Regions from separate parts of the Escherichia sp. HH091_1A genome, predicted to be linked through region 1. Evidence: predicted binding sites of a transcription regulator. Region 1 holds the regulator's gene; each other region holds the start of a gene.
What was found. The regulator Fur, encoded in region 1, represses iron uptake genes when iron is present. The targets are predictions, from matches to a motif close to ATAATAATGAGAACNACTATCAA.

Region 1 (10,419 bases):
GATGTCGATGTGTTGCGTCCTGATGGTCGTCATCGCACCAAAAAATTCGCTAACACCACTAAAGGGCACGATGAGCTGGTGAGCTGGCTGAAGGGTCACAAGATTGACCATGCGCATATCTGCATCGAAGCGACCGGCACCTATATGGAACCTGTCGCAGAGTGCCTTTACGATGCAGGCTACATAGTGTCAGTCATTAATCCTGCGTTGGGTAAAGCTTTCGCTCAGAGTGAAGGACTGCGTAACAAGACTGATACCGTGGATGCGCGCATGCTGGCAGAGTTCTGTCGTCAGAAGCGCCCTGCAGCCTGGGAAGCGCCTCACCCGCTTGAACGCGCGTTGCGTGCCCTGGTAGTACGCCACCAGGCGCTGACAGATATGCACACGCAGGAACTGAACCGCACTGAAACGGCGCGGGAAGTCCAGAGACCGAGCATTGATGCTCACCTTCTGTGGCTTGAAGCAGAGCTGAAGCGTCTTGAGAAGCAGATAAAAGACCTGACAGACGATGATCCGGATATGAAACACCGCAGGAAACTGCTGGAAAGTATCCCGGGTATCGGAGAGAAAACATCTGCGGTATTACTGGCTTATATCGGTCTGAAGGACCGCTTCGCCCATGCCAGACAGTTCGCCGCTTTTGCGGGTCTGACACCACGGCGTTATGAATCAGGCAGTAGTGTGAGAGGGGCAAGCCGGTTGAGTAAAGCCGGACATGTGTCGCTTCGCAGGGCGTTGTATATGCCTGCAATGGTAGCCACCAGTAAGACTGAGTGGGGACGGGCGTTCCGCGACCGTCTGGCGGCTAATGGCAAGAAAGGAAAAGTGATTCTCGGCGCGATGATGCGCAAGCTGGCACAGGTGGCGTATGGAGTGCTGAAGTCAGGCGTACCGTTCGATGCGTCACGGCATAATCCGGTAGCTGCGTAAAAATCGCGGAAGGGATGAAAAAAACAGCGCCTGACGGCGCTGTGTCTGGCATGCCTGCAATCTGGGAAACCAGGGTAGAAAAAAACTTGCAGGCCATAACAGTATCTACAAAAGCTCAGTCCAGGTTGGATAAGACGCTTAAGCGTCGCATCCAACAATGACGCAGGACTGGCAGAAGCGGTGGAGATCTTCTCTGCCGCTTTTTTTTTCATCAATCATCCCCATAATCTCAGTGAGATTTTCGATTTTCACTAACTAACAGTTGTCAGCCTGTCCCGCTTATAAGATCATACGCCGTTATACGTTGTTTACGCTTTGAGGAATCCACGATGAGTGAGGCAGAAGCCCGCCCGACTAACTTTATCCGTCAGATCATCGATGAAGATCTGGCCAGTGGTAAGCACACCACAGTACACACCCGTTTCCCGCCGGAGCCGAATGGCTATCTGCATATTGGCCATGCGAAATCTATCTGCCTGAACTTCGGGATCGCCCAGGACTATAAAGGCCAGTGCAACCTGCGTTTCGACGACACTAACCCGGTAAAAGAAGATATCGAGTATGTCGATTCGATCAAAAACGACGTAGAGTGGTTAGGTTTTCACTGGTCTGGTAACGTCCGTTACTCCTCCGATTATTTTGATCAGCTCCACGCCTATGCGATCGAACTGATCAATAAAGGCCTGGCGTATGTTGATGAACTGACACCGGAACAGATCCGCGAATATCGTGGCACCCTGACTCAGCCGGGTAAAAACAGCCCGTACCGCGACCGTAGCGTTGAAGAGAACCTGGCGCTGTTCGAAAAAATGCGTACCGGTGGTTTTGAAGAAGGTAAAGCCTGCCTGCGCGCGAAAATCGACATGGCTTCGCCGTTTATCGTGATGCGCGATCCGGTGCTGTACCGCATTAAGTTTGCTGAACACCACCAGACCGGTAACAAGTGGTGCATCTACCCGATGTACGACTTCACCCACTGCATCAGCGATGCGCTGGAAGGTATTACACACTCTCTGTGTACGCTGGAGTTCCAGGATAACCGTCGTCTGTATGACTGGGTACTGGACAACATCACCATTCCTGTTCATCCGCGCCAGTACGAATTCTCGCGCCTGAATCTGGAATACACCGTGATGTCCAAGCGTAAGCTGAACCTGCTGGTGACCGACAAGCACGTTGAAGGCTGGGATGATCCGCGTATGCCGACTATTTCCGGTCTGCGTCGTCGTGGTTACACGGCGGCTTCTATTCGTGAGTTCTGCAAACGCATTGGCGTGACCAAGCAGGACAACACCATTGAGATGGCGTCGCTGGAATCCTGCATTCGTGAAGATCTCAACGAAAACGCCCCGCGCGCAATGGCGGTTATCGATCCGGTGAAACTGGTTATCGAAAACTACCAGGGCGAAGGCGAAATGGTTACCATGCCGAACCATCCAAACAAACCGGAAATGGGTAGCCGTCAGGTGCCGTTTAGCGGTGAGATTTGGATCGATCGCGCCGATTTCCGCGAAGAAGCTAACAAGCAGTACAAACGTCTGGTGCTGGGTAAAGAAGTGCGTCTGCGTAATGCTTACGTTATTAAGGCAGAACGCGTGGAGAAAGATGCCGAAGGCAATATCACCACCATCTTCTGTACTTATGACGCCGACACCTTAAGCAAAGATCCGGCAGATGGTCGTAAAGTGAAAGGCGTTATTCACTGGGTGAGCGCGGCACATGCGCTGCCGGTTGAAATCCGCCTGTACGATCGTCTGTTCAGCGTGCCGAACCCAGGTGCTGCGGATGATTTCCTGTCGGTGATTAACCCGGAATCGTTGGTGATCAAACAGGGCTTTGCTGAACCTTCGCTGAAAGATGCGGTAGCGGGTAAAGCATTCCAGTTTGAGCGTGAAGGTTATTTCTGCCTCGACAGCCGCCATTCTACGGCGGAAAAACCGGTATTTAACCGCACCGTTGGGCTGCGTGATACCTGGGCGAAAGTAGGCGAGTAATTTTAAGTTCTACCAGGCCGGGTGAGGCGTTTACGCCGCATCCGGCAAGAAACATAGAAACAGTTTCAAACGCTAAATTGCCTGATGCGCTACGCTTATCAGGCCTACATGATCTCTGCCATATATTGAATTTGCGTGCTTTTGTAGGCCGGATAAGGCGTTCACGCCGCATCCGGCAAGAAATAGCAAACAAACCCAAACGCCGCGCTCCGCGGCGTTTTTTTCTGCTTTTCTTCGCGAATTAATTCCGCTTCGCAATTTATCCATAAAACAAATTTAAAATCACAAACCATAATTAAATAAAATGTAACCGTTTTCATCTTGCTGGAAATTCACGCTTTTATTCTTCTGCAAGCCTTTCAACTGCAAACTTAAGCCTTGTAACAAAAATCATCAAAATATGTGCGGTTGCTCATGTTCTTACATTCTGGTTACAGAAAGAGATTGATAATTCGCGTCGCGAAAAATAGTCTGTTCCTGTAGTCAGCGAGACTTTTCTCAACGCTACTTTTTAATTTTTATTTTTTTTCGCTGTTCACCTTTGGTGCAGCAATTTATACGTCAAAGAGGATTAACCCATGCGTACGTTTAGTGGCAAACGTAGTACGCTGGCGCTGGCTATCGCCGGTGTTACAGCAATGTCGGGCTTTATGGCAATGCCGGAGGCTCGCGCCGAAGGATTCATCGACGATTCAACCTTAACCGGCGGTATCTATTACTGGCAGCGTGAACGCGACCGTAAAGACGTTACCGACGGCGACAAATACAAAACTAACCTTTCTCACTCCACCTGGAATGCCAACCTCGATTTTCAGTCTGGTTATGCTGCTGATATGTTCGGCCTTGATATTGCGGCGTTTACGGCGATTGAAATGGCGGAAAACGGCGACAGTTCTCACCCGAACGAAATCGCGTTTTCAAAAAGCAATAAAGCCTATGACGAAGACTGGTCCGGCGATAAAAGCGGTATAAGCCTGTATAAAGCAGCGGCCAAATTTAAATACGGTCCGGTGTGGGCGCGGGCAGGTTATATTCAGCCAACCGGTCAGACGCTGTTAGCGCCGCACTGGAGCTTTATGCCGGGTACTTATCAGGGGGCGGAAGCGGGGGCGAATTTTGATTACGGCGATGCTGGTGCGTTGAGTTTCTCCTACATGTGGACCAACGAATATAAAGCGCCGTGGCATCTGGAAATGGATGAGTTTTATCAGAACGATAAAACCACCAAAGTTGATTATCTACACTCCCTTGGGGCGAAGTACGACTTCAAAAATAACTTCGTACTGGAAGCGGCGTTTGGTCAGGCGGAAGGGTATATTGATCAATATTTTGCCAAAGCCAGCTACAAATTTGATATCGCCGGTAGCCCGTTAACCACCAGCTACCAGTTCTACGGTACGCGCGATAAAGTTGACGATCGTAGCGTCAACGACCTTTACGACGGCACTGCCTGGCTGCAAGCGTTGACCTTTGGTTACCGGGCGGCTGACGTAGTGGATTTGCGTCTGGAAGGCACCTGGGTTAAAGCCGACGGCCAGCAGGGATACTTCCTGCAACGTATGACTCCAACCTATGCTTCCTCGAACGGTCGCCTGGATATCTGGTGGGATAACCGTTCTGACTTCAACGCCAACGGCGAAAAAGCGGTCTTCTTCGGTGCGATGTATGACCTGAAAAACTGGAATCTTCCAGGCTTCGCCATCGGCGCTTCCTACGTTTACGCATGGGATGCTAAAACCGCTACCTGGCAGAGCAATCCGGATGCGTACTACGACAAGAACCGGACTATTGAAGAGTCTGCATACAGCCTGGATGCGGTCTACACCATTCAGGACGGTCGCGCCAAAGGCACGATGTTCAAACTGCACTTTACCGAATACGACAACCACTCCGACATCCCAAGCTGGGGCGGTGGTTACGGCAACATCTTCCAGGATGAGCGTGACGTGAAATTTATGGTAATCGCACCATTCACCATCTTCTGATGCCCGACGCGGCAGGTTTTGTGCCTGCCGCACGTTTGAGGAATTTGCAATGAAAAAACTGATTCTCATCGCCATGATGGCATCGGGGCTGGTGGCTTGTGCACAATCCACCGCGCCACAGGAAGACAGCCATCTGAAAGAAGCTTACAGCGCCTGTATCAACACCGCGCAAGGTTCGCCGGAAAAAATTGAAGCCTGTCAGAGCGTGTTAAACGTGCTGAAGAAAGAGAAACAACATCAGCAGTTTGCCGAGCAGGAAAGTGTACGCGTACTGGATTATCAGCAGTGTCTGCGTGCAACGCAAACCGGAAATGATCAGGCGGTGAAAGCCGATTGTGATAAAGTCTGGCAGGAAATTCGCAGTAATAACAAATAAGTGAGAGCTGTAACTCTCGCTTTTCTTATTTCCCTTGCATAAAAAAGCCAACCCGCAGGTTGGCTTTTCTCGTTCAGGCTGGCTTATTTGCCTTCGTGCGCGTGCTCATCTTCGCGGCAATCGCCTTCGGCACAGTGACCGTAAAGATAGAGACTGTGGTTAGTCAGGCGAATGCCATGTTTTGCGGCAATTTCATGCTGACGCGCTTCGATGGAATCATCACTAAATTCGATAACCTTGCCGCAGTCGAGGCAGATCAGGTGATCGTGGTGATGTTGCTGTGTCAGTTCAAATACGGATTTACCGCCTTCAAAATTGTGGCGGGTGACGATACCAGCGTCGTCGAACTGGTTCAGTACGCGATATACCGTAGCCAGACCAATTTCTTCACCCATATCGATCAGACGTTTGTATAAATCTTCCGCACTGACGTGATGGTTGTCCGGCTCCTGAAGAACTTCCAGGATTTTTAAACGAGGAAGCGTTACTTTCAGGCCAGCTTTCTTTAGGGCGGTATTGTTATCAGTCATGCGGAATCTGTCCTGTTACTAAGCGGTTCACTTCATTAGGAGAAGTGACAGAATTTGCTCTTGAGATAATGCGTATCATTATAGAATTGCCACGCCTAAATGAAAACCACAAGTCCCTGGCAAATATTGTTAATAAAAACGTGGCACAGCTTACATTTACAACGGCAAGGCCACTTGAACACCGGGACATTGTACAGGTACAACAGCAAAAGTTACAAATTTGTAGCAATTATTTTGATTGGCATTATCTATTAATACGGCGTAGACATGAGTCTACGCCGCATCACATCAGGCATTGAGAATTTCGTCGAGATGCAATTCTTCAGAAATCTGTTTAACCCATTTTTCTACACGTTCAGCGGTCAGTTCCGGCTGACGGTCTTCGTCGATAGCCAGACCGACAAAGTGGTCGTCATCTGCCAGACCTTTTGATGCTTCGAAATGGTAGCCCGCAGTTGGCCAGTGACCAACGATGGTTGCACCGCGCGGTTCAATGATGTCGCGGATGGTGCCCAATGCGTCACAGAAGTATTCAGCGTAATCTTCCTGGTCGCCACAACCAAACAGCGCAACCAGTTTGCCATTGAAATCAATCTCTTCGAGAGTCGGGAAGAAGTCATCCCAGTCACACTGCGCTTCGCCGTAATACCAGGTTGGGATGCCCAGCAGCAGAATGTCATATGCTTCCAGATCTTCTTTGCTGCTTTTTGCAATGTCATGGACATCGGCAACGTCTTTACCAAGCTGTTTTTGAATCATTTTTGCGATATTTTCGGTATTACCGGTGTCGCTGCCGAAAAAGATGCCAGTGATAGCCATGAGTGAAATAACCTCTTGAAACTTATTGAAATGGGGGTGGAAAATTGCCCACGGATAAAGGCAATCATAGCAGAACAGGCAGTCTTGCGGAATCAGCAAACGAGCAGGACTGCACACTGTGCTACATGAAAGTGGAAATTTAAACGATGCCCTGACTACGCAGCGCCGCCAGTTGCTGCATTAACATCTCTTCGATCAGTTCGCTACGGCTCATATTGCGCGATTCCGCCAGCTCGTTCAGCGCCTCGACAGCTTCCGCGTTTAGCTTCAGTTCGACACGCTTAAGGCCACGTACTTTGTCGCGTTTTAGCTGGTTGCGTTTATTAATACGCAGCTGTTCATCGCGCGAAAGCGGATTAGTTTTCGGTCGTCCCGGTCGACGCTCGTGCGCGAACAGATCTAATGTCGTACGGTCCGTTTGTTCTTTGGCCATGATCTTGGTGACTTCGGGGGAAACAATCAGCCAGGCGCCTGCCCGGATGGATAGCGCGCCATAATACATCAGCGCGATGAGTCACGCCAACGCCCACGCGCGGAAAGCGACGCGGACGCTGGGTTTTTAATCAGTTACGTTAATCATTGAGATAGCGACGGATAGCGCGTAATACCGCATCCGGTTTTTCAGCATGGACCCAGTGACCCGCGCCAGCAATCACATGCGCTCGTGCCTGTGGAAATTGTGTCAGTAAATCATCACGATACTGCTCGCTAACATACGGAGAATTGCCGCCTGGGATAAACAGGGCAGGGTGATCCCATGCCGGGATTTTCTCCCAACCCACAATATGCGGATACTGATCCCACAATACCGGCACGTTAAAGCGCCACTCCCCGTCAACAAAAGATTTCAACAGAAACTGAATCACCCCTTCTTCATTAAGATGCTGGCGCATTACTGCCGCTGCTTGCTGGCGAGTTTGCGCGTCGGATTCACTGACTGCGTTGATAGCCGCGAAAATTTCATCATGACGGCGTACGTGATAGTCGACCGGCGCGATATCAATCGCCACCAGTTTATCGATGCGATCGGGGGCCAGTGCAGTCAGTGCCATCACCGCTTTACCGCCCATTGAGTGTCCAATAAATGTTGCCTTATCGATCTGCTGTGCATCCAGAGTGTCAACAAGATCCTGGGCCATCGCCGGGTAACTCATCACCGGATCTCTCGGGGAAAGACCGTGGTTACGCATATCAACCTGGATGATATTGTGATCGTTTACCAGATCGCGAGCCAGTACGCCAAGGTTGTCGAGGCTGCCAAACAGACCATGGACAAGAACGATGGGAGAATTATTGTGCTGGTTTTGTGCAGTTTGCGCGCGGATATTCAATTTCATGGCAAAGTTCTTTTTTTCGCGTTGTCGGGTTAGGGTATTATGTTGACCATTGTGCCACAGGGCTGCAACAAATAAGGTTTAATCCGAGTTTTTCTGCAAGCCAGGCTTGACGCTATCCGCTGCCGGGATTTATTCATATACTCCTGGCGACTTGTATTCAGCTAAGACACTGCACTGGATTAAGATGAAAACGATTGAAGTTGATGATGAACTCTACAGCTATATTGCCAGCCACACTAAGCATATCGGCGAGAGCGCATCCGACATTTTACGGCGTATGTTGAAATTTTCCGCCGCATCACAGCCTGCTGCTCCGGTGACGAAAGAGGTTCGCGTTGCGTCACCTGCTATCGTCGAAGCGAAGCCGGTCAAAACGATTAAAGACAAGGTTCGCGCAATGCGTGAACTTTTGCTTTCAGACGAATACGCAGAGCAAAAGCGAGCGGTCAATCGCTTCATGCTGCTGTTGTCTACACTATATTCTCTTGACGCCCAGGCGTTTGCCGAGGCCACGGAATCGTTGCACGGTCGTACACGCGTTTACTTTGCGGCAGATGAACAAACGCTGCTGAAAAATGGTAATCAGACCAAGCCGAAACATGTGCCAGGCACGCCGTATTGGGTGATCACCAACACCAACACCGGCCGTAAATGCAGCATGATCGAACACATCATGCAGTCGATGCAATTCCCGGCGGAATTGATTGAGAAGGTTTGCGGAACTATCTAAAACGTTGCAGACAAAGGACAAAGCAATGGCAATCCACAATCGTGCAGGCCAACCTGCACAACAGAGTGATTTGATTAACGTCGCCCAACTGACGGCGCAATATTATGTACTGAAACCAGAAGCAGGGAATGCGGAGCACGCGGTGAAATTCGGTACTTCCGGTCACCGTGGCAGTGCAGCGCGCCACAGCTTTAACGAGCCGCACATTCTGGCGATCGCTCAGGCAATTGCTGAAGAACGTGCGAAAAACGGCATCACTGGCCCTTGCTATGTGGGTAAAGATACTCACGCCCTGTCCGAGCCTGCGTTCATTTCCGTACTGGAAGTGCTGGCAGCGAACGGCGTAGATGTTATTGTGCAGGAAAACAATGGCTTCACTCCGACGCCTGCCGTTTCCAATGCCATCCTGGTTCACAATAAAAAAGGTGGCCCGCTGGCAGACGGTATCGTGATTACACCGTCCCATAACCCGCCGGAAGATGGTGGTATCAAGTACAATCCGCCAAATGGTGGCCCGGCTGATACTAACGTCACCAAAGTGGTGGAAGACAGGGCCAACGCACTGCTGGCCGATGGCCTGAAAGGCGTGAAGCGTATCTCCCTTGACGAAGCGATGGCATCCGGTCATGTGAAAGAGCAGGATCTGGTGCAGCCGTTTGTGGAAGGTCTGGCCGATATCGTTGATATGGCGGCGATTCAGAAAGCGGGCCTGACGCTGGGCGTTGATCCGCTGGGCGGTTCCGGTATCGAATACTGGAAGCGTATTGGCGAGTATTACAACCTTAACCTGACCATCGTTAACGATCAGGTCGATCAAACCTTCCGCTTTATGCACCTCGATAAAGACGGCGCGATCCGTATGGACTGCTCCTCCGAGTGTGCGATGGCGGGTCTGCTGGCACTGCGTGATAAGTTCGATCTGGCGTTTGCTAACGACCCGGATTATGACCGTCACGGTATCGTCACTCCGGCAGGTTTGATGAATCCGAACCACTACCTGGCGGTGGCGATCAACTACCTGTTCCAGCATCGTCCGCAGTGGGGCAAAGATGTTGCTGTCGGTAAAACGCTGGTTTCTTCTGCGATGATCGACCGCGTGGTCAACGATTTGGGCCGTAAGCTGGTAGAAGTACCGGTAGGTTTCAAATGGTTTGTGGATGGTCTGTTTGACGGCAGCTTTGGCTTCGGCGGCGAAGAAAGCGCGGGGGCTTCCTTCCTGCGTTTCGATGGCACGCCGTGGTCTACTGATAAAGACGGCATCATCATGTGTCTGCTGGCGGCGGAAATCACTGCTGTTACCGGTAAGAACCCGCAGGAACACTACAACGAACTGGCAAAACGCTTTGGTGCGCCGAGCTACAACCGTTTGCAGGCAGCTGCGACTTCCGCACAAAAAGCGGCGCTGTCTAAGCTGTCTCCGGAAATGGTGAGCGCCAGCACCCTGGCAGGCGACCCGATCACCGCGCGCCTGACGGCGGCACCGGGCAACGGTGCTTCTATTGGCGGTCTGAAAGTGATGACTGACAACGGTTGGTTCGCCGCGCGTCCGTCAGGCACAGAAGACGCATACAAAATCTACTGCGAAAGCTTCCTTGGTGAAGAACATCGCAAGCAGATTGAGAAAGAAGCGGTTGAGATTGTTAGCGAAGTTCTGAAAAACGCGTAAACACATTAAATAAGAAAAAGGGCGATCGGAAGATCGCCCTTTTTACTTATGA
Region 2 (10,419 bases), 2.1 Mb from region 1:
AAATCACGCACCTGAATGAGCGAAGCCATTGCTGTATCCTTAGTGGCAATCGCCAGTGGTGCTGGCTGCACAGCAACTGCTTACCGATTTGCGTGTTGCCAGCAGTTCGATATCGACCCGGCTACGTGCGCGACGCAGCAAACCGATGACCACGATGTTAAACAGGATAACCGCCAGAATGCATACCAGACTGTAAGTTGGATGCTGGCTGTAGCTGGCGACCTGGTAGAACAATGTTGCCAACGAGTAAGCGATATTTAGCCCCCACAGGATGGAGAAGCCCATCCAGCCACGGCTTGATTCACGGGCGATGGCCCCCATCACCGAGATACACGGTACATACAGCAGAACGAAAATCAGGTAGCTGTAAGCAGCTGCTGCGCTTCCAAATTTCTGATCCATCACGCCCATCGCTCCGGTACCCATTTCACCGTCGCCTTTGCTCGCTTCAATGGGGTTCATCAGTACGCTAAGACTGAAGGTGTCTTTCAGACTCTGCCAGGTTTCATCTACCGCGCTGAATAGCTCTTCACCGAGGTTAAATTCCGCCGGATTGAACTCTTCGTCCTGAATATTTTCTGCGGTGTAGAGGGTGTTGAGCGTACCCACCACCACTTCTTTCGCCATTGCGCCCGTGAACAGGCCAACCGTTGCCTGCCAGTTATCTTCATGTACACCAATCGGCTTGAAAACTGGGGTGATCACCCGGCTGACAGAAGCCAGTGCCGAGTCGTTGATGTTATCGACGATTTTCCCGCTCAGAGAGAAGCTGTTGAAAGCGCTCAGGAAAATGCTGACGATGATAATCACTTTACCAGCACGCAGAACGAAGCCTTTCAGACGCTGCCAGGTCTGGATAATCAGGCTTTTAACGTGTGGTACATGGTAGACCGGTAGCTCCATGACAAACGGCGTCGCTTCACCGCGCATGATGGTGTACTTGAGCATCAGGCCAGTCAGCACCGCCATCACAATACCGAGCATATACAGCGAGAAGACCGCCAGCGCACCGTTCTGCCCGAAGAAGGCAGCCGCGAATACGGCGAAGATAGCCAGACGCGCGCCGCAGGACATAAACGGTGCCATCATGATGGTCATCAGACGTTCACGCGGTGCATCAAGCGTACGTGCGCCCATTACCGACGGTACGTTACAACCGAAACCAACGATCAGCGGTACAAAGGATTTCCCGGGCAAGCCCAGCGCCTGCATCAGACGGTCCATCACAAACGCCGCACGCGCCATATAGCCGGAGTCCTCGAGGAAGGAGAGGAACAGGTACATCATGCCGATCTGTGGCACCAGTGGCAGAACGGTGTTAATACCGCCACCCAAGCCCTGGGCGAGGAAGATAGTCAGCCAGTCCGGGAAGTGGAGCGTGTAGCCAATCCACTGAATACCATGCACAAATAGCGCCACGGAGCCGACGTCAAACAGCGGCTGTAACGCCCCGCCGATGTTGATAGCCAGCAGGAACATCAGGTACATCACAAAGAGGAAAATCGGCAGACCGAGGAAACGGTTGAGCACGATTTTATCTACCGCAGTGGTGAAACGGCTGGGTTCTGCCGTCAGGGTGTTGCTTACCACATCACAGATGGCAGCAATGCACTGGTAACGCGCATCGGCAATGTGCAGCGCCGGATCGTCCATCTCATTACGCAGACGGGCGAGGGCGGCATCAAGATGCTGCGACGCTTCACCGGCGTAGGCGCGGCTGTAGATATCGCCTTCCAGCATTTGCAGGCCCAGCCAGCGACGTTGTTTGAGCGGGATGTCGGAAGGCATCACTTTTGCCAGTGAATCTGCTTCGTTGAGCAGCGGCTGTGCGTAATGCACCAGTTCCACATTCTCGTTAGCTTTATAGCGATCAATCGCCAGCTTGAGCGCTTCAATACCGCGACCACGAGTTGAAACCAGCGGGATCACCGGGCAGCCAAGACGCGCCGACAGAGCATCAATTTCAATGCGAATATTTTGCTTCTCGGCAATGTCGAGCATGTTCAGCGCCACGATGCAGGGAATGCCGAGTTCCAGCAGTTGTAGCGTCAGGTACAGGTTACGCTCAAGGTTAGACGCATCCACCACGTTAATCAGCAGGTCAGCGTCGCCACTCAAAATGTAGTGACAGGCGATTTGCTCATCGAGCGAGGTCTGCGATGAGATGGTGGTCAGAGAATAGGTGCCGGGGAGGTCCACCAGCGTGACCTGATGATCGGTGGTGGAGAATTGCCCTTCTTTACGTTCGACGGTAACGCCAGCCCAGTTACCTACACGCTGACGTGCGCCAGTGAGCTGGTTAAATAAGGTTGTCTTGCCAGAATTTGGATTACCAATTAAGCCAATGGTTAATTTTTTCATTGTTGTTATCACCGTATTAACAGGAAACCGCTTCCACTTCTAATAAGGCCAGATCTTTTTTGCGTAATACCAGGCTCACACGACGGGTTTCGATATGAATGGGGTCGCCAAGTGGAGCGACGCGCACCACATTAAAAGAGGAGCCAGGTAACATGCCAAGAGAAAGCAGTTTTTGGCGATATGCCGGGCTGATTTCACGGGAAAAGCCAGTGATTTTCCACGCAGTATCTGGAGTGTATTGCATAGGTGCCTACTTGTTTCTCATTAACTGGATAACTACCTCATGGGGCGTTTGACAGCGACATGAGACCAGATGATTTGCCAACGAAGGAGAGATTAAATAATCAACAACACAATGATAATGAGAATGGTTTCTATCAGCAATACTTAAAATGTGTGCGAATGTTGGTTTAGATAATAATCTGCGTGAATGTTGATGTGGCTCAAGGTTATATCGCAGCGAAAATATAATTCGAATGGCGAATTATCAGGGCGGGTTAATGTTTAATTAAGGTTTCATTTGTTAATGAAGTGATAAATATTGACGAAATATAGTGTGAGTTTCGTTGTGGAATAAAAATGCCGGAGATATTCTCCGGCATTTTTATGTCAGGCATGGCGTTCGTTGCCAGATGCGGCGTGAACGCCTTATCTGGCAGGTTTACGTTTGTCTATCAGGGCGTTTAACGTTTTTTGCCCATTGCTGCCGCCAGCGCATCCATCATTGCGCTATTACCGGCAGGCTGCGCTTCACGCCCGCGCGGTTTGGCTGCCGGGCGGTTGTTTTGCGGGCGTTCATTACCGCCCCCGCGACGGGCGTTGGTTTCGCCAGGCTGCTCGTCCAGACGCATAGTCAGGGCGATACGTTTACGCTGAAGATCCACTTCCAGCACTTTCACCTTCACAATGTCGCCCGCTTTCACCACGGTATGCGGATCTTCCACAAACTTGTTCGACAATGAAGAGATGTGAACCAGGCCGTCCTGATGTACGCCAATATCAACAAAAGCACCAAAATTGGTGACGTTGGTCACCGCACCTTCGAGGATCATACCCGGTTGCAGGTCGTTCATTGTCTCGACGCCATCGGCAAACTGGGCGGTTTTAAATTCCGGACGCGGATCGCGACCCGGTTTTTCCAGCTCTTTGATGATGTCAGTTACCGTCGGCACACCGAATTTCTCATCAGTAAAGTCAGACGCTTTCAGGTTACGCAGTTCGCTGCTGTTACCCATCAGATCTTTCAGTGCCTGCTGTGTTGCTGCCAGAATGCGTTCCACCACCGGATAGGCTTCCGGGTGAACAGTAGAGGCGTCCAGCGGGTTGTCACCGTGGTTAATGCGCAAGAAGCCTGCGCACTGCTCGAAGGCTTTTGGCCCCAGGCGGCTCACTTTTAACAGTTGCTGGCGGTTCTGGAACTGGCCGTTCTCATCGCGCCAGGCCACAATGTTTTGCGCCATCATGCGCGTCAGGCCCGCCACTCGGGTTAACAGCGGAACGGAAGCGGTGTTGAGATCGACGCCAACGGCGTTTACGCAGTCTTCTACTACTGCATCCAGTTTGCGGGCCAGCTGCGTCTGGCTGACGTCATGCTGATACTGACCTACGCCGATAGATTTCGGATCGATTTTCACCAGCTCCGCCAGCGGATCCTGCAAACGACGGGCGATAGACACCGCGCCACGCAGCGAAACATCGAGATCCGGGAACTCCTGCGCCGCCAGTTCGGAAGCCGAGTAAACCGACGCGCCTGCTTCGCTGACGATCACTTTCTGTGCGGTCACTTTCGGAAACTGCTTCTGAACGTCGAGATAGAAACGCTCAGTTTCGCGGGAAGCCGTACCGTTACCGATTGCCACCAGTTCAACGTTATGTTTTTCACACAAGGCAGCAACGGTCATCGCTGCTTTTGCGGCTTGTCCGGTGTGCGGGTAAATGGTGTCGGTCGCCACCAGTTTACCCGTCGCATCGACTACCGCCACTTTTACCCCAGTACGCAGACCCGGATCGAGGCCCATCGTTGCACGCAGTCCGGCAGGGGCCGCCATCAGAAGATCGTGCAGGTTACGGGCAAAGACGTTGATTGCTTCATCTTCCGCGCGTTCACGCACTGTGCCCATTAGTTCGGTTTCCAGATGCATCAGCACCTTGATGCGCCACGTCCAGCTCACCACGCCTTTGCGCCAGCTATCCGCCGGGGCATTGTTCAGGCGCAGGCCAAGGTGATCCATGATGATTTGCTCGCAATAGCTCTCTTTTGGCGGCTCATCGAACTGCGGATCGGCATTCAGCGAAAGTTGGAGTACGCCTTCGTTACGCCCACGGAACATCGCCAGCGCGCGGTGAGAAGGCACCGTTGACAGCGGTTCGTGATGATCGAAATAGTCGCGGAATTTCGCCCCTTCCTCTTCTTTACCGTTCACCACCGTAGAAACCAAATGCGCGTTCTTCCACAGATAATCACGCACTTTCGCCAGCAGCGCGGCATCTTCGGCAAACCGTTCCATCAGGATATAGCGCGCGCCGTCCAGCGCGGCTTTGGTATCTGCTACGCCTTTATCGGCATCAACATATTGTGCAGCGGCGACTTCTGGCGTGTGTGACGGATCGTTCCACAGCAGGTCGGCCAGTGGCTCAAGTCCTGCTTCAATAGCAATTTGCCCGCGGGTGCGGCGTTTAGGTTTGTAGGGCAGGTAGAGGTCTTCGAGTTCGGTTTTGCTTAAGGTGGCGTTAATAGCATTCGCCAGCTCGTCGGTCAGTTTGCCTTGCTCGGAAATGGACTTGAGGATTGCCTGACGTCTCTCTTCCAGCTCGCGCAAATAGCTCAGACGCGTTTCCAGATTACGCAGCTGCGTGTCATCCAGACCGCCGGTGATTTCCTTACGATAACGTGCGATAAACGGCACGGTATTCCCTTCGTCAAGCAGGCGAACGGCAGCGTCAACCTGTTCCGGGCGCGCCTGAATTTCACCCGCAATAATGCGGCAGAACGAATCATTCATCATGGTTTGAGTTCATCTTTTCGGATCAAAAATCAGGGGATAGTTATACGGACTGGCTGGCAAAAATGCCAGCCATCGGCAGGAGGTTAAGACTCTTCCTTACGGTTTCACGTACTCGATAGCATTAACATACCAGCTCGCTTCCCCGGCAGGGGTATTGACCACTGCCAGATCGCCCACTTCTTTTTTCAGCAATGCGCGGGCCATTGGGGAATCGATAGAGATGTAATCTTTACGGCCAAAAATTTCATCGTAGCCGACAATACGAAAACGGTGAGTCACGCCATCGTCGTTTTCAATCTCCACCCATGCGCCAAAAAAGACTTTGCCTTCCTGTTGCGGGGAGTAATCGACGATTTTGAGATTTTCCATGCATTTAGTGAGATAGCGCACGCGACGGTCGATTTCACGCAGGCGCTTTTTATTATACTGATAGTCAGCATTTTCGCTGCGGTCGCCCAGACTTGCGGCCCAGGTCACTTTCTTTGTGACCTCCGGGCGTTCTTCACGCCAGAGATAATTTAGCTCTTGTTTGAGTTTTTCATACCCTTCCCGGGTAACCAGGGGCGTTTTCATCTCGTTGATTCCCTTTGTCTGTTTGATAATGCGCACATTGGGTATAACGTGATCATATCAACAGAATCAATAATGTTTCGCCGAATAAATTGTATACTTAAGCTGCTGTTTAATATGCTTTGTAACAATTTAGGCTGAAATTCATACCAGATTTAGCTGGTGACGAACGTAAGCTTTTTTAAGAATACACGCTTACAAATTGTTGCGAACCTTTGGGAGTACAAAGAATGCAAGAGAACTACAAGATTCTGGTGGTCGATGACGACATGCGCCTGCGTGCGCTGCTGGAACGTTATCTCACCGAACAAGGCTTCCAGGTTCGAAGCGTCGCTAATGCAGAACAGATGGATCGCCTGCTGACTCGTGAATCTTTCCATCTTATGGTACTGGATTTGATGTTACCTGGTGAAGATGGCTTGTCGATTTGCCGACGTCTTCGTAGCCAGAGCAACCCGATGCCGATCATTATGGTGACGGCGAAAGGGGAAGAAGTGGATCGTATCGTTGGCCTGGAGATTGGCGCTGACGACTACATTCCAAAACCGTTTAACCCGCGTGAACTGCTGGCCCGTATCCGTGCGGTGCTGCGTCGTCAGGCGAACGAACTGCCGGGTGCGCCGTCACAGGAAGAGGCGGTAATTGCTTTCGGTAAGTTCAAACTCAACCTCGGGACGCGTGAAATGTTCCGCGAAGATGAGCCAATGCCGCTCACCAGCGGTGAGTTTGCGGTACTGAAGGCGCTGGTTAGCCATCCACGTGAGCCGCTCTCCCGCGATAAGCTGATGAACCTTGCCCGTGGCCGTGAATATTCCGCAATGGAACGTTCCATCGACGTGCAGATCTCGCGTCTGCGCCGCATGGTGGAAGAAGATCCGGCGCATCCGCGTTACATTCAGACCGTTTGGGGTCTGGGCTACGTTTTCGTGCCGGACGGTTCTAAAGCATGAGGCGATTGCGCTTCTCGCCACGAAGTTCATTTGCCCGTACGTTATTGCTCATCGTCACCTTGCTGTTCGTCAGCCTGGTGACGACTTATCTGGTGGTGCTGAACTTCGCGATTTTGCCGAGCCTCCAGCAGTTTAATAAAGTCCTGGCATACGAAGTGCGTATGTTGATGACCGACAAACTGCAACTGGAGGACGGCACGCAGTTGGTTGTGCCTCCCGCTTTCCGTCGGGAGATCTACCGTGAGCTGGGGATCTCTCTCTATTCCAACGAAGCTGCCGAAGAGGCAGGGCTGCGTTGGGCGCAACACTATGAATTCTTAAGCCATCAGATGGCGCAACAACTGGGCGGCCCGACGGAAGTACGCGTTGAGGTCAACAAAAGCTCGCCTGTCGTCTGGCTGAAAACCTGGCTGTCGCCCAATATCTGGGTACGCGTGCCACTGACCGAAATTCATCAGGGCGATTTCTCCCCGCTGTTCCGCTATACGTTGGCGATTATGCTATTGGCGATAGGTGGGGCGTGGCTATTTATTCGTATCCAGAACCGACCGTTGGTCGATCTCGAACACGCTGCCTTGCAGGTGGGTAAGGGGATTATTCCGCCGCCGCTGCGTGAGTATGGCGCTTCGGAGGTGCGTTCCGTTACCCGCGCCTTTAACCATATGGCGGCTGGTGTTAAGCAACTGGCGGATGACCGCACGTTGCTGATGGCAGGGGTAAGCCACGACTTGCGCACGCCGCTGACACGTATTCGTCTGGCGACCGAGATGATGAGCGAGCAGGATGGCTACCTGGCAGAATCGATCAATAAAGATATCGAAGAGTGCAATGCCATCATTGAACAGTTTATCGACTACCTGCGCACCGGGCAGGAGATGCCGATGGAAATGGCGGATCTCAACGCAGTGCTCGGTGAGGTGATTGCTGCCGAAAGTGGCTATGAGCGGGAAATTGAAACCGCGCTTTACCCCGGCAGCATTGAAGTGAAAATGCACCCGCTGTCGATCAAACGTGCAGTGGCGAATATGGTGGTGAACGCTGCTCGTTACGGCAACGGCTGGATTAAAGTCAGCAGCGGCACGGAGCCGAATCGCGCCTGGTTCCAGGTAGAAGACGACGGTCCGGGAATTGCGCCGGAACAGCGTAAGCACTTGTTCCAGCCGTTTGTCCGCGGCGACAGTGCGCGCACCATTAGCGGCACGGGATTAGGCCTGGCAATTGTGCAGCGTATCGTGGATAACCATAACGGCATGCTGGAGCTTGGCACCAGCGAACGGGGTGGGCTTTCCATTCGCGCCTGGCTGCCAATGCCGGTAACGCGGGCGCAGGGCACGACAAAAGAAGGGTAAATAAAACGGGAGGAGAAGGAGCCTCCTGTTTTATTTTGTGCACTCAGTATCTACTGAATGAATACGGTTTCAGACATCGGCACCATACGAAGTAAAGTGTACTGTAAGCTGATTGCAGGCTAGCGTATCCTGATTAGTAAAGGCACACTAAAGGAATAGCTTGATGCAACTTACCAACGAAGAACAAGCACAGATTGCTCGTATAAAAGAAAAAATCCCACGCATTGCCGCACTGGATCCTGAATGTAAGTTATTCGGTTCTGAAGGTTGGAAATATCAATGGCCGAAGCCTGCCAGCGAGGCGGAAATAGCTTCCTGGGAGAAAAAACATAGCGTCACTTTGCCACGGGAATATCGAATTTTTCTTCGCTATATCGCTAATGGCGGTCCGGCACATGCCTACGGTCTTGAATCTTTAGGCGGTACAGATATTTATGGCGATATAACAAAAGAAAGCCCTGTACCGCTTTATATGACGCAGCAGGATGTTGATGTGTTGAATGCTGGCCGTACAGAAGATGATGAAGAATATAGTTTTTTTGACGGCGCATTGACCATTCTCACCCTGGGATGTACTTATGATATTTGCCTGGTGGTGACGGGGCAGTATCGCGGAAGGTTAATGCTGACTGATGGTGATGAAGATTATCCGTTTGATTTTATATATGATAAAAATTTCCTCAACTGGTATGAACGCTGGCTGGACGATTTTATTGCTGGCATGAGTATGAAGGGTTTCGATAGAAGTTTGCCAGGAACGCAAATTCAACTGCGTGAGTGGTTTTTAACTGAGAAAATCCCGGATTTACGTAGATCCATTTTATTCTCGCTATGCCGTTTTCCACAGATAGAACCCGAAACTTTTGCCCTTTGGGAACATGTTTGCCGCACAGAGAATGATAAAGAATTGTGTGAAGAGGCATTCACAAGATTACGCCAAAAAAAAGGTTCTTGTGCTGCAGATATTTTTCGACTCTATTTTACAATGCCAGGTGAATTACGTGATATTGCTATTAAAGATCTCCGTTTTGCCTGTAGAGATAGTGTGGTGAATATTGAGGATTATATTCATTCACTGTTAATAATAATGCCTGAACTTGACGATGACACTCTATCCTCAGCTGTCTTTGCTATACGAGAAACAGAGTATAATAAATATGATACTTTTCTGCCGCTTCTCGAACGTATCACTGATGACCGTCAGCAAACATTATTGTGGGCGATGAGTAAGGCGCCTGATTTCAATGAAAGCCGAGGATTCGTTGAGTTGGTATTACCGCTTTTTGCATCATCAAAGATGGAGAATGTAAGGAAGGCTATTTTGTTGCTCATTGAAGTTAAAGATAATCGTATTCCACCATTGGTTGATGAAGCTGCAACTCGTTTCCCTGAACTGACCATTTTACGAGAAAACTACTATCTCAGGACGTGGGGACATAAGCCATAAATTAATGGTTCAGAAATGATCTAACGCGGAGAAAAATATGATCAGGGAACATATTCAGCAAGCGATAAATAATAGGTTAGCATTTGATGGCCCATTCAATGTTGTTCCTGAACCTGCAAGCACTGCGTTTGATGGCCGGATCCCGACATTGAAAAACGGTGTCTGGCAGAAGGCCAGCCCTATGTTGCAGGCGCGTTTTGCACATTGTGGACGTTGGTTAAGCGCTACACATGGAAGCTGGCTAAGTATAAGTGACATGGAAACGCTTTGGCAGGAACACATAGAAGATACGTTTCTTGATGAAATCAAAATGAATGCTGTAGCTTCAAGTGATAATTGGGATAACCATGCCTTGGGACTATTTCGTTCTCATCGCCTGTCACTTTTTGCCGGTAGTGATTACAGTTATGAAATGGTTTTTCTCCTTTGGCTAGATAGTACCGTTGAGCCAGAGGTCTGGGTTTATGACTGCAATGGGGAATCACGTTATAAAGATCTTAATGATTACCTGAATGCATATATTAATGATGACGTAAGCGCCTGTGAGCGCTCCTGGCGAGTAGAATGAATAGCCCCCCTTGCCCCTTTGATCCACAAACCGCACATTACCTCGGTACAGTGCAAATCCACTACAGCCCAACCACCTTCAACGCTGCCGTTAAGCATTATACCTGTTACATTAAAAAGCGTTTTAAAGGGTTTAAATGGGGAATTGGAACCGCTGGCTTATTGGCTAT
Region 3 (10,419 bases), 2.2 Mb from region 1:
GTCCGGGAACACACGGATCCAGATCTTACCTTGACGCTTAACTGCACGGGTCATAGCACGACGTGCTGCTTCGATCTGACGTGCAGTCAGACGACCACGGCCAACAGCTTTCAGACCGAAGCTGCCGAAGCTAACATCCGTACCCTGCGCCAGACCGCGGTTACGGCCTTTGTGCATTTTACGGAATTTTGTACGCTTTGGTTGTAACATCAGCGACGCTCCTTATTTACGGCCTTTACGCTGCTGCTTTTTAGGCTGAGCAGCCGGTTTTTCCGGTTGTTCAACAGCAGCCATACCACCCAGGATCTCGCCTTTGAAGATCCACACTTTAACGCCGATTACACCGTAAGTGGTGTGCGCTTCAGAGGTGTTGTAGTCGATGTCAGCACGCAGAGTGTGCAGCGGTACGCGACCTTCGCGGTACCATTCGGTACGTGCGATTTCCGCGCCGCCCAGACGGCCGCTAACTTCAACTTTAATACCTTTAGCGCCCAGACGCATTGCGTTCTGTACAGCACGCTTCATAGCACGACGGAACATAACGCGACGTTCCAGCTGAGAAGTGATGCTGTCAGCAACCAGTTTTGCGTCCAGTTCAGGCTTACGAACTTCGGCGATGTTGATCTGTGCAGGAACGCCAGCGATGTCCGCTACGACCTTACGCAGTTTTTCTACGTCTTCACCTTTTTTACCGATAACGATACCCGGGCGAGCAGTGTGAATGGTTACACGGATGCTCTTAGCCGGACGCTCGATAACGATACGAGATACGGACGCTTTAGCCAGTTCCTTAGTCAGGTACTGACGTACTTTAAAATCGCTGTCCAGGTTGTCAGCGAATTCTTTGGTGTTCGCAAACCAGGTAGAGTTCCATGGTTTTACAATACCCAGGCGAATACCATTAGGATGTACTTTCTGACCCATTGCTAGTCTCCAGAGTCTCAGCGATCGGACACAACCACAGTGATGTGGCTGGTGCGCTTCAGGATGCGATCTGCACGACCTTTTGCACGCGGCATAATGCGCTTCATGCTCGGGCCTTCGTCTACGAAAATTTTCGTAACTTTCAGATCGTCAATGTCAGCGCCATCGTTGTGTTCAGCGTTAGCAATGGCAGATTCCAGAACTTTCTTGACCAGTACAGCCGCTTTCTTGTTGGTGTAGGTCAAAATATCCAGAGCCTGCGACACTTTCTTACCGCGAATCAGGTCAGCAACAAGGCGAACCTTCTGAGCAGAAGAACGAGCATGGCGATGTTTAGCGATAGTTTCCATCTCTTCCTCCTACCTTATTTCTTCTTCGCTTTTTTATCAGCAGCGTGGCCGCGATAAGTACGAGTCGGTGCGAATTCACCCAGTTTGTGACCGACCATTTCGTCGGTTACAAATACCGGAACGTGCTGACGACCATTATGGACAGCGATGGTCAAACCGATCATGTTAGGAAAGATCGTTGAACGACGGGACCAAGTGCGCAGGGGCTTCTTGTCTCCGCTTTCCACCGCTTTCTCTACCTTCTTCAGCAAGTGCAGGTCAATAAAAGGACCTTTCTTGAGAGAACGTGGCATGGCTTATCCTCTAAAATTATTTGCTACGGCGACGTACGATGAATTTATCAGTACGCTTGTTGCTGCGGGTCTTCTTACCTTTGGTCTGAACGCCCCACGGAGTTACCGGGTGCTTACCAAAGTTACGACCTTCACCACCACCATGTGGGTGGTCTACCGGGTTCATCGCGGTACCGCGAACGGTCGGACGAACACCACGCCAGCGTGCAGCACCTGCTTTACCCAGAACGCGCAGCATATGCTCAGCATTGCCAACTTCGCCCAGAGTTGCACGGCAGTCTGCTTCTACTTTACGCATTTCACCAGAACGCAGACGCAGGGTGACATAAGCACCATCACGAGCAACGATCTGAACGTAAGTACCAGCGGAACGTGCCAGCTGACCGCCTTTACCTGGTTTCATTTCTACGTTATGAACAGTAGAACCAACCGGGATGTTGCGCATCGGCAGGGTGTTACCTGGTTTGATTGCAGCATCAACGCCAGACTGAATCTGGTCGCCAGCTTTCAGGCCTTTAGGGGCCAGGATGTAACGGCGTTCACCGTCTTTGTACAGAACCAGCGCGATGTTCGCGGAACGGTTCGGATCGTACTCAAGACGTTCAACAACTGCCGGGATACCGTCTTTGTTGCGTTTGAAGTCAACAATACGGTAAGCCTGCTTGTGGCCACCACCGATATGACGAGTGGTGATACGGCCATTGTTGTTACGACCACCGGATTTGCTGTTTTTTTCCAGCAACGGAGCAAAAGGTTTGCCCTTGTGCAGCTCAGGGTTAACCACTTTAACAACGTGGCGACGACCCGGAGATGTCGGTTTACATTTAACAACTGCCATTGTATTACTCCTCCGACTTACTCAGCGCCGCCAACGAAGTCCAGATTCTGGCCTTCTTTCAGGGTGACGTAAGCTTTTTTCCAGTCGCTACGACGACCGATACGCTGTCCGTGACGTTTAACTTTCCCTTTAACTACCAGGGTGTTAACGACTTCGACTTCGACTTCAAACAGTTTCTGCACAGCAGCTTTGATTTCTGCTTTGGTCGCGTCTTTAGCAACTTTGAGTACGATGGTGTTGGATTTTTCCATCGCAGTAGACGCTTTTTCAGAAACGTGCGGTGCACGCAGCACCTTCAGCAGACGTTCTTCACGAATCATGCCAGCATCTCCTCAACTTGCTTAACAGCATCAGCAGTCATTACGACTTTGTCGAAGGCGATCAGGCTAACCGGGTCGATACCAGTTGCATCGCGTACGTCAACCTTGTGCAGGTTGCGCGCAGCCAGGAACAGGTTTTCGTCCAGCTCACCGGTGATGATCAGCACATCTTCCAGAGCCATGTCTTTCAGTTTCTGTGCCAGCAGCTTAGTTTTCGGCGCTTCTACAGAGAACTTCTCGACAACGATCAGACGATCCTGACGTACCAGTTCGGACAGGATGCTTTTCAGCGCGCCGCGGTACATCTTCTTGTTAACTTTTTGACTGTGGTCCTGCGGACGAGCAGCAAAGGTCACGCCACCAGAACGCCAGATCGGGCTCTTGATAGAACCAGAACGCGCACGGCCGGTGCCTTTCTGGCGCCACGGTTTTTTACCGGAACCAGTTACTTCAGCACGAGTCTTCTGAGCACGAGTACCCTGACGAGCACCAGCTGCATAAGCAACAACAACCTGGTGAACCAGCGCTTCGTTGAAATCACGACCGAAGGTAGTTTCGGAAACAGTCAGCGCGCTCTGCGCGTCTTTCAATACTAATTCCATTGCTATCTCCTTACGCCTTCACAGCTGGTTTAACGATCAGGTCGCTACCGGTTGCACCCGGGACAGCACCTTTAACCAGCAGCAGGTTGCGCTCAGCGTCAACGCGTACTACGTCAAGGCTCTGAACGGTTACACGTTCGTTACCCATCTGACCTGCCATTTTCTTGCCTTTGAACACTTTGCCCGGAGTCTGGTTCTGACCGATAGAACCCGGAACGCGGTGAGACAAGGAGTTACCGTGAGTAGCGTCCTGGGTACGGAAGTTCCAGCGCTTAACGGTACCTGCGAAACCTTTACCTTTAGAGGTGCCAGTTACGTCAACTTTTTTAACGTCAGCAAACAGTTCAACGCTAATGCTCTGACCTACAGTGAACTCTTCGCCTTCAGCCAAGCGGAATTCCCACAGACCACGGCCAGCTTCTACGCCAGCTTTAGCGAAGTGGCCAGCTTCAGGCTTGGTCACACGGTTAGCTTTTTTAGCACCGGTGGTTACCTGAATAGCACGGTAGCCATCGTTAGCCAGGTCTTTAACCTGAGTAACGCGGTTTGCTTCAACTTCGATTACGGTTACTGGGATAGAAACGCCGTCTTCTGTGAAGATACGGGTCATACCCACTTTTTTACCGACTAAACCAATCATTGTTTCAACCTCTCAATCGCTCAATGACCTGATTAACCCAGGCTGATCTGCACGTCTACACCGGCAGCCAGATCCAGACGCATCAGAGCATCAACGGTTTTCTCGGTTGGCTCAACGATGTCAACCAGACGCAAGTGAGTACGGATTTCGTACTGATCGCGCGCGTCTTTGTTGACGTGCGGGGAGATCAGAACAGTGAAGCGCTCTTTGCGTGTCGGCAGCGGGATCGGACCACGGACCTGCGCACCAGTGCGCTTGGCAGTCTCGACGATTTCCGCGGTTGCTTGATCGATCAGACGATGATCAAACGCTTTCAGGCGGATACGGATTCTTTGGTTCTGCATGAGACCAGAGCTCCAATTATTTTATAAACGAAAATGATTACTCCTCAGACCCATTACGATTGATGGGAGAGTGTAACCGTTCTTACGTAGCTCCCCGATTGGGAGCATTGTTAGGTAGCCAAATTCGGCTAACTGAGGTTCAGATTGAACCTGCTGTCAACTACGACAAGCCCGCGCATTATACGCAAATCTGAGCCTGACGCAAGCATCGGGTAGAAATTAATCGCAACGCGCAGATTGCGAGCTGCATTCCACGAAATTTGTAAGGTTGTGAAGATAGCGTTTTTCACCGGAATCAGGTTAACAAATCAGCGATTTCTCTGTTGCTGAGCATCCGCAGTTATTCGATGGTGATACTCCAATTACAGAGGATGTTTTATGGACACTACCCTTCCCTTTCTGATTTTGTACGCTTGTTTATCAGCCCTACTTTTTTTCTGGGATGCAAATCATGGCTTGTTACCTGACAGATTTACGTGCCCGTTACTCTGGTCAGGTCTTTTGTTCTATCAGATTTGTAATCCTGACGGTTTAGCCGATGCGTTATGGGGGGCGATTATTGGTTACGGCACATTCGCTGTCATTTACTGGGGGTATCGCATACTGCGTCATAAAGAAGGATTAGGCTATGGTGATGTGAAGTTTCTCGCCGCCCTTGGTGCCTGGCATACATGGACCTTCTTGCCACGACTGGTTTTCCTTGCTGCCTCATTCGCTTGCGGAGCCGTAGTTATTGGTCTGCTCATGAGAGGAAAAGAGTCATTAAAAAACCCGCTGCCGTTTGGGCCATTTCTGGCGGCTGCGGGTTTCGTTGTAGGCTGGGATAGTTTGCTGGCAGGCCGTTAATCTTTAACTTTTATTTGTGATTGCAGGTAATTTTGTAAACCGATTTTACCGATGAGATCCAGCTCAGTTTCGAGCCAGTCAATATGACCTTCTTCATCGGCAAGGATCTCGATCATCATATCACGGCTAACATAGTCATGAACGCTGTCGGCATACGCGATAGCCTCACGGAGATCCTTCGCGCCTTCCAGTTCTAATCGCAGGTCGGATTGCAGCATCTCCTCGACATCTTCACCAATCCCCAGTTTGCCTAAATCCTGTAAGTTAGGGATTCCTTCTAAAAACAAAATACGCTCGATATATTTATCAGCGTGTTTCATCTCATCAATAGATTCATGGTATTCGACGTCATTGAGACGCATCAGGCCCCAGTTTTTAAACATCCGGGCATGGAGAAAATACTGATTGATTGCGACAAGCTCATTTCCCAATAGTTTATTGAGATAATTTATGATTTTAACATCACCTTTCATTTTATAGTCCCTCCGCTTCCACTATTAGAGCGTAGATGGGGCTAGCGGGATGTCAAAAAATAAGCGTGGGCTTCAGGCAATCTCTTTAAATTCTGGCATCTGCATCAACTCGTCCTGCATCACTTCGCGCGCGGCGCGAATGCACTTACCGCATTGATTTCCCACAGGAATAAACTTACGCAATTGTTGGAAAGATTGCGGATGAAACTGACGGACTGCCTGGCGAATTTTTTTGTCACTTACACCATTACACAAACAAACGTACATGATTGCTCCCGTTCAAATTCTGCGCAAAGTGTAAATGAGAATGGTTATGATTACAATAGCACAGTTTAATTTGCGCCATAGTTCAGCGAGTGAAATTACGACTAAATATTTCGAGCTCAAATTACGGGCAGCAAAAAGGGCGCCGAAGCGCCCTTTTTAATTCGAAACTAATTAACGTGTAATTAGCCCAGAACTTTAGCAACAACGCCCGCGCCAACGGTACGGCCGCCTTCACGGATTGCGAAACGCAGACCGTCGTCCATCGCGATCGGGTGGATCAGGGTAACAACCATTTTGATGTTGTCGCCCGGCATTACCATCTCTACGCCTTCCGGCAGTTCGATGGTACCAGTCACGTCAGTAGTACGGAAGTAGAACTGCGGACGGTAGCCTTTGAAGAACGGAGTATGACGGCCGCCTTCATCTTTGGACAGAATGTACACTTCAGATTCGAACTTGGTGTGCGGCTTGATGGTGCCCGGCTTAGCCAGTACCTGACCACGTTCGATTTCTTCACGTTTGATACCACGCAGCAGAACACCTACGTTCTCACCAGCACGGCCTTCGTCCAGCAGTTTGCGGAACATTTCAACGCCAGTACAGGTAGACTTCTGAGTCTCTTTGATACCAACGATTTCAACTTCTTCACCAACTTTGATGATACCGCGTTCTACACGACCGGTAACAACGGTACCACGACCGGAGATGGAGAATACGTCTTCGATCGGCAGCAGGAACGGCTTGTCAATCGCACGCTCTGGTTCCGGAATGTAAGAATCCAGGAAGCCAGCCAGTTCCAGGATTTTCGCTTCCCACTCTGCGTCGCCTTCCAGCGCTTTCAGAGCAGAACCACGAACGATCGGAGTGTCGTCGCCCGGGAAGTCGTACTGAGACAGAAGTTCACGAACTTCCATTTCAACCAGTTCCAGCAGCTCTTCGTCATCAACCATGTCGCATTTGTTCAGGAACACGATGATGTACGGAACGCCTACCTGACGACCCAGCAGGATGTGCTCACGAGTCTGCGGCATCGGGCCGTCAGTCGCAGCAACTACCAGGATCGCGCCGTCCATCTGAGCAGCACCGGTGATCATGTTTTTAACATAGTCGGCGTGCCCCGGGCAGTCTACGTGTGCGTAGTGACGGGTCGGGGTGTCATATTCAACGTGAGAAGTGTTGATGGTGATACCACGAGCTTTTTCTTCCGGCGCGTTATCGATCTGGTCGAATGCACGAGCAGCACCGCCGTAGGTTTTAGCCAGTACGGTGGTGATTGCAGCGGTCAGAGTAGTTTTACCGTGGTCAACGTGGCCGATAGTACCAACGTTAACGTGCGGTTTTGTACGTTCAAATTTTTCTTTAGACACGGCTATATTCCTTACTATAGTGCTCTCCCCTTCAGGAGAGAGCACGGGACTTTGGTATTAACCCTTAGGCTTATTTACCACGGGCTTCAATTACGGCCTGAGCAACGTTACTCGGCGCTTCATCATACTTCAGGAATTCCATGGTGTATGATGCACGACCTTTGGTCAGAGAACGCAGCTGAGTTGCATATCCGAACATTTCAGACAGCGGTACTTCAGCGTGGATCTTAACGCCAGTAACTTCAGATTCCTGACCTTTGAGCATACCACGACGACGGCTCAAGTCACCGATAACGTCACCGGTGTTCTCTTCCGGAGTTTCTACTTCAACCTTCATGATCGGCTCAAGCAGAACTGGTTTCGCTTTCTTAAAGCCTTCTTTAAAGGCGATAGAAGCTGCCAGTTTAAACGCCAGTTCAGAGGAGTCAACGTCATGGTAAGAACCGAAGTGCAGACGAATACCCATGTCTACTACCGGGTAGCCTGCCAGCGGACCTGCTTTCAGCTGTTCCTGGATACCTTTATCAACGGCCGGGATGTATTCGCCAGGGATTACACCACCTTTAATGTCGTTGATGAACTCGTAGCCTTTCGGGTTTGAACCCGGCTCCAGCGGGTACATGTCGATAACAACATGACCATACTGACCACGACCACCAGACTGTTTCGCGTGTTTACCTTCAACATCAGTAACTTTCTGGCGGATAGTTTCACGGTAAGCAACCTGCGGTTTACCTACGTTCGCTTCAACGTTGAATTCACGCTTCATACGGTCAACGATGATGTCGAGGTGCAGTTCGCCCATACCCGCGATGATGGTCTGGTTAGATTCTTCGTCAGTCCATACACGGAAAGACGGGTCTTCTTTAGCCAGACGGCCCAGAGCCAGACCCATTTTTTCCTGGTCAGCTTTGGTTTTCGGTTCAACTGCGATGGAGATTACCGGCTCAGGGAATTCCATACGTTCCAGAATGATCGGCGCATCCGGGTCACACAGAGTGTCACCAGTGGTTACGTCTTTCAGACCGATTGCAGCAGCGATGTCGCCCGCGCGAACTTCTTTGATCTCTTCACGTTTGTTAGCGTGCATCTGAACGATACGACCGAAACGCTCACGTGCAGCTTTCACGGAGTTCAGTACGGTATCACCAGAGTTAACCACACCGGAGTAAACACGGAAGAAGGTCAGGTTACCAACAAACGGGTCGGTAGCGATTTTGAACGCCAGTGCAGAGAACGGCTCGTCATCACTTGCGTGACGTTCAGCCGGAGTGTCTTTACCGTCGTCCAGGATACCGTTGATCGCAGGTACGTCAACCGGGGATGGCAGGTAATCAATTACCGCATCCAGCATCGCCTGAACACCTTTGTTCTTGAACGCAGAACCACAGGTTACCAGGATGATTTCGTTGTTCAGAACGCGCTGACGCAGAGCACCTTTAATCTCTTCTTCAGTCAGTTCTTCACCACCCAGGTATTTTTCCATCAGCTCTTCAGAAGCTTCAGCTGCGGATTCGATCAGGTTCTGGTGCCATTCGTTAGCCAGTTCAACCATGTCTGCCGGGATATCTTCGTATTCGAAGGTTACGCCCTGGTCAGCGTCGTTCCAGTTGATAGCTTTCATTTTCACCAGGTCAACAACACCGGTGAAATGTTCTTCAGCACCAATCGCCAGCTGCAGCGGAACCGGGTTCGCGCCCAGACGGGTTTTGATCTGGTTAACAACTTTCAGGAAGTTCGCACCCATGCGGTCCATTTTGTTAACGAACGCAATGCGCGGAACTTTATATTTGTTTGCCTGACGCCATACGGTTTCAGACTGCGGCTGAACACCACCAACTGCGCAGTAAACCATTACCGCACCATCGAGAACACGCATGGAACGTTCTACTTCGATTGTGAAGTCAACGTGCCCCGGGGTGTCGATGATGTTGATGCGATGCGGCTCATACTGCTTAGCCATACCAGACCAGAATGCAGTAGTCGCAGCGGAAGTGATGGTAATACCACGTTCCTGCTCCTGCTCCATCCAGTCCATGGTTGCAGCGCCGTCATGAACTTCACCGATTTTATGGTTTACACCGGTGTAGAACAGAATACGTTCGGTAGTAGTGGTTTTACCGGCGTCGATGTGCGCACTGATACCGATGTTACGGTAGCGTGCGATGGGTGTTGTACGAGCCATTTGTTTCCTCGTTTATCTTTTAGGCGTTCAATTTAAGTAGCCCAAAGCGGGCTGCTTACTGGAAGCGCCCGCCTGGTGACTAAAACTCCGAAGGGATTACCAACGGTAGTGTGCGAACGCCTTGTTGGCTTCGGCCATACGGTGAACGTCTTCACGTTTCTTAACTGCAGTACCTTTGTTTTCTGCAGCATCAGAAAGTTCGTTCGCCAGGCGCAGAGCCATGGATTTATCACCGCGTTTACGAGCAGCTTCAACGATCCAACGCATTGCCAGAGCATTACGACGAACCGGACGGACTTCAACTGGTACCTGATAAGTAGAACCACCAACGCGGCGAGACTTAACTTCTACAGTCGGGCGCACGTTTTCGAGAGCTACTTCGAATGCTTCCAGTTCAGATTTACCAGAACGCTGAGCCAGGGTCTCCAGCGCGCTGTATACGATAGATTCGGCAGTAGATTTTTTACCATCTACCATCAGGATATTTACAAATTTAGCCAGCAGTTCTGATCCGAACTTCGGATCCGGCAGAATTTTACGCTGACCAATGACGCGACGACGTGGCATGGAAATACTCCGTTGTTAATTCAGGATTGTCCAAAACTCTACGAGTTTAGTTTGACATTTAAGTTAAAACGTTTGGCCTTACTTAACGGAGAACCATTAAGCCTTAGGACGCTTCACGCCATACTTGGAACGAGCCTGCTTACGGTCTTTAACGCCGGAGCAGTCAAGCGCACCACGTACGGTGTGGTAACGAACACCCGGGAGGTCTTTAACACGACCACCACGGATCAGGATCACGGAGTGCTCCTGCAGGTTGTGACCTTCACCACCGATGTAGGAAGTCACTTCGAAACCGTTAGTCAGACGAACACGGCATACTTTACGCAGCGCGGAGTTCGGTTTTTTAGGAGTGGTAGTATATACACGAGTACATACGCCACGTTTTTGCGGGCATGCTTCCAGC

Region 2: feoA (ferrous iron transporter A) is a predicted target of Fur. The motif match lies at 2,717-2,739, and genes of this name have one in related genera.
Region 3: bfd (bacterioferritin-associated ferredoxin) is a predicted target of Fur. The motif match lies at 5,932-5,954, and genes of this name have one in related genera.

The regions. Positions count from the first base shown of each region.
Region 1 covers NZ_AP025747.1:801,234-811,652, forward strand. Annotated here, with positions in the region: gene QUF14_RS03680 (IS110-like element IS621 family transposase) at 1-930, shown strand, start outside; gene glnS (glutamine--tRNA ligase) at 1,260-2,924, shown strand; gene chiP (chitoporin ChiP) at 3,503-4,909, shown strand; gene QUF14_RS03695 (ChiQ/YbfN family lipoprotein) at 4,959-5,285, shown strand; gene fur (ferric iron uptake transcriptional regulator) at 5,369-5,815, opposite strand; gene uof (fur leader peptide) at 5,808-5,894, opposite strand; gene fldA (flavodoxin FldA) at 6,104-6,634, opposite strand; gene ybfE (LexA regulated protein) at 6,774-7,067, opposite strand; gene ybfF (esterase) at 7,207-7,971, opposite strand; gene seqA (replication initiation negative regulator SeqA) at 8,156-8,701, shown strand; gene pgm (phosphoglucomutase (alpha-D-glucose-1,6-bisphosphate-dependent)) at 8,727-10,367, shown strand.
Region 2 covers NZ_AP025747.1:4,162,903-4,173,321, reverse strand. Annotated here, with positions in the region: gene feoC ([Fe-S]-dependent transcriptional repressor FeoC) at 1-29, opposite strand, end outside; gene feoB (Fe(2+) transporter permease subunit FeoB) at 40-2,361, opposite strand; gene feoA (ferrous iron transporter A) at 2,378-2,605, opposite strand; gene QUF14_RS20995 (Tex family protein) at 3,045-5,366, opposite strand; gene greB (transcription elongation factor GreB) at 5,463-5,939, opposite strand; gene ompR (osmolarity response regulator transcription factor OmpR) at 6,167-6,886, shown strand; gene envZ (two-component system sensor histidine kinase EnvZ) at 6,883-8,235, shown strand; gene QUF14_RS20975 (SMI1/KNR4 family protein) at 8,399-9,682, shown strand; gene QUF14_RS20970 (hypothetical protein) at 9,720-10,250, shown strand; gene QUF14_RS20965 (hypothetical protein) at 10,247-10,419, shown strand, end outside.
Region 3 covers NZ_AP025747.1:4,097,279-4,107,697, forward strand. Annotated here, with positions in the region: gene rplP (50S ribosomal protein L16) at 1-210, opposite strand, end outside; gene rpsC (30S ribosomal protein S3) at 223-924, opposite strand; gene rplV (50S ribosomal protein L22) at 942-1,274, opposite strand; gene rpsS (30S ribosomal protein S19) at 1,289-1,567, opposite strand; gene rplB (50S ribosomal protein L2) at 1,584-2,405, opposite strand; gene rplW (50S ribosomal protein L23) at 2,423-2,725, opposite strand; gene rplD (50S ribosomal protein L4) at 2,722-3,327, opposite strand; gene rplC (50S ribosomal protein L3) at 3,338-3,967, opposite strand; gene rpsJ (30S ribosomal protein S10) at 4,000-4,311, opposite strand; gene QUF14_RS20650 (prepilin peptidase) at 4,690-5,157, shown strand; gene bfr (bacterioferritin) at 5,154-5,630, opposite strand; gene bfd (bacterioferritin-associated ferredoxin) at 5,703-5,897, opposite strand; gene tuf (elongation factor Tu) at 6,080-7,264, opposite strand; gene fusA (elongation factor G) at 7,335-9,449, opposite strand; gene rpsG (30S ribosomal protein S7) at 9,546-10,016, opposite strand; gene rpsL (30S ribosomal protein S12) at 10,113-10,419, opposite strand, start outside.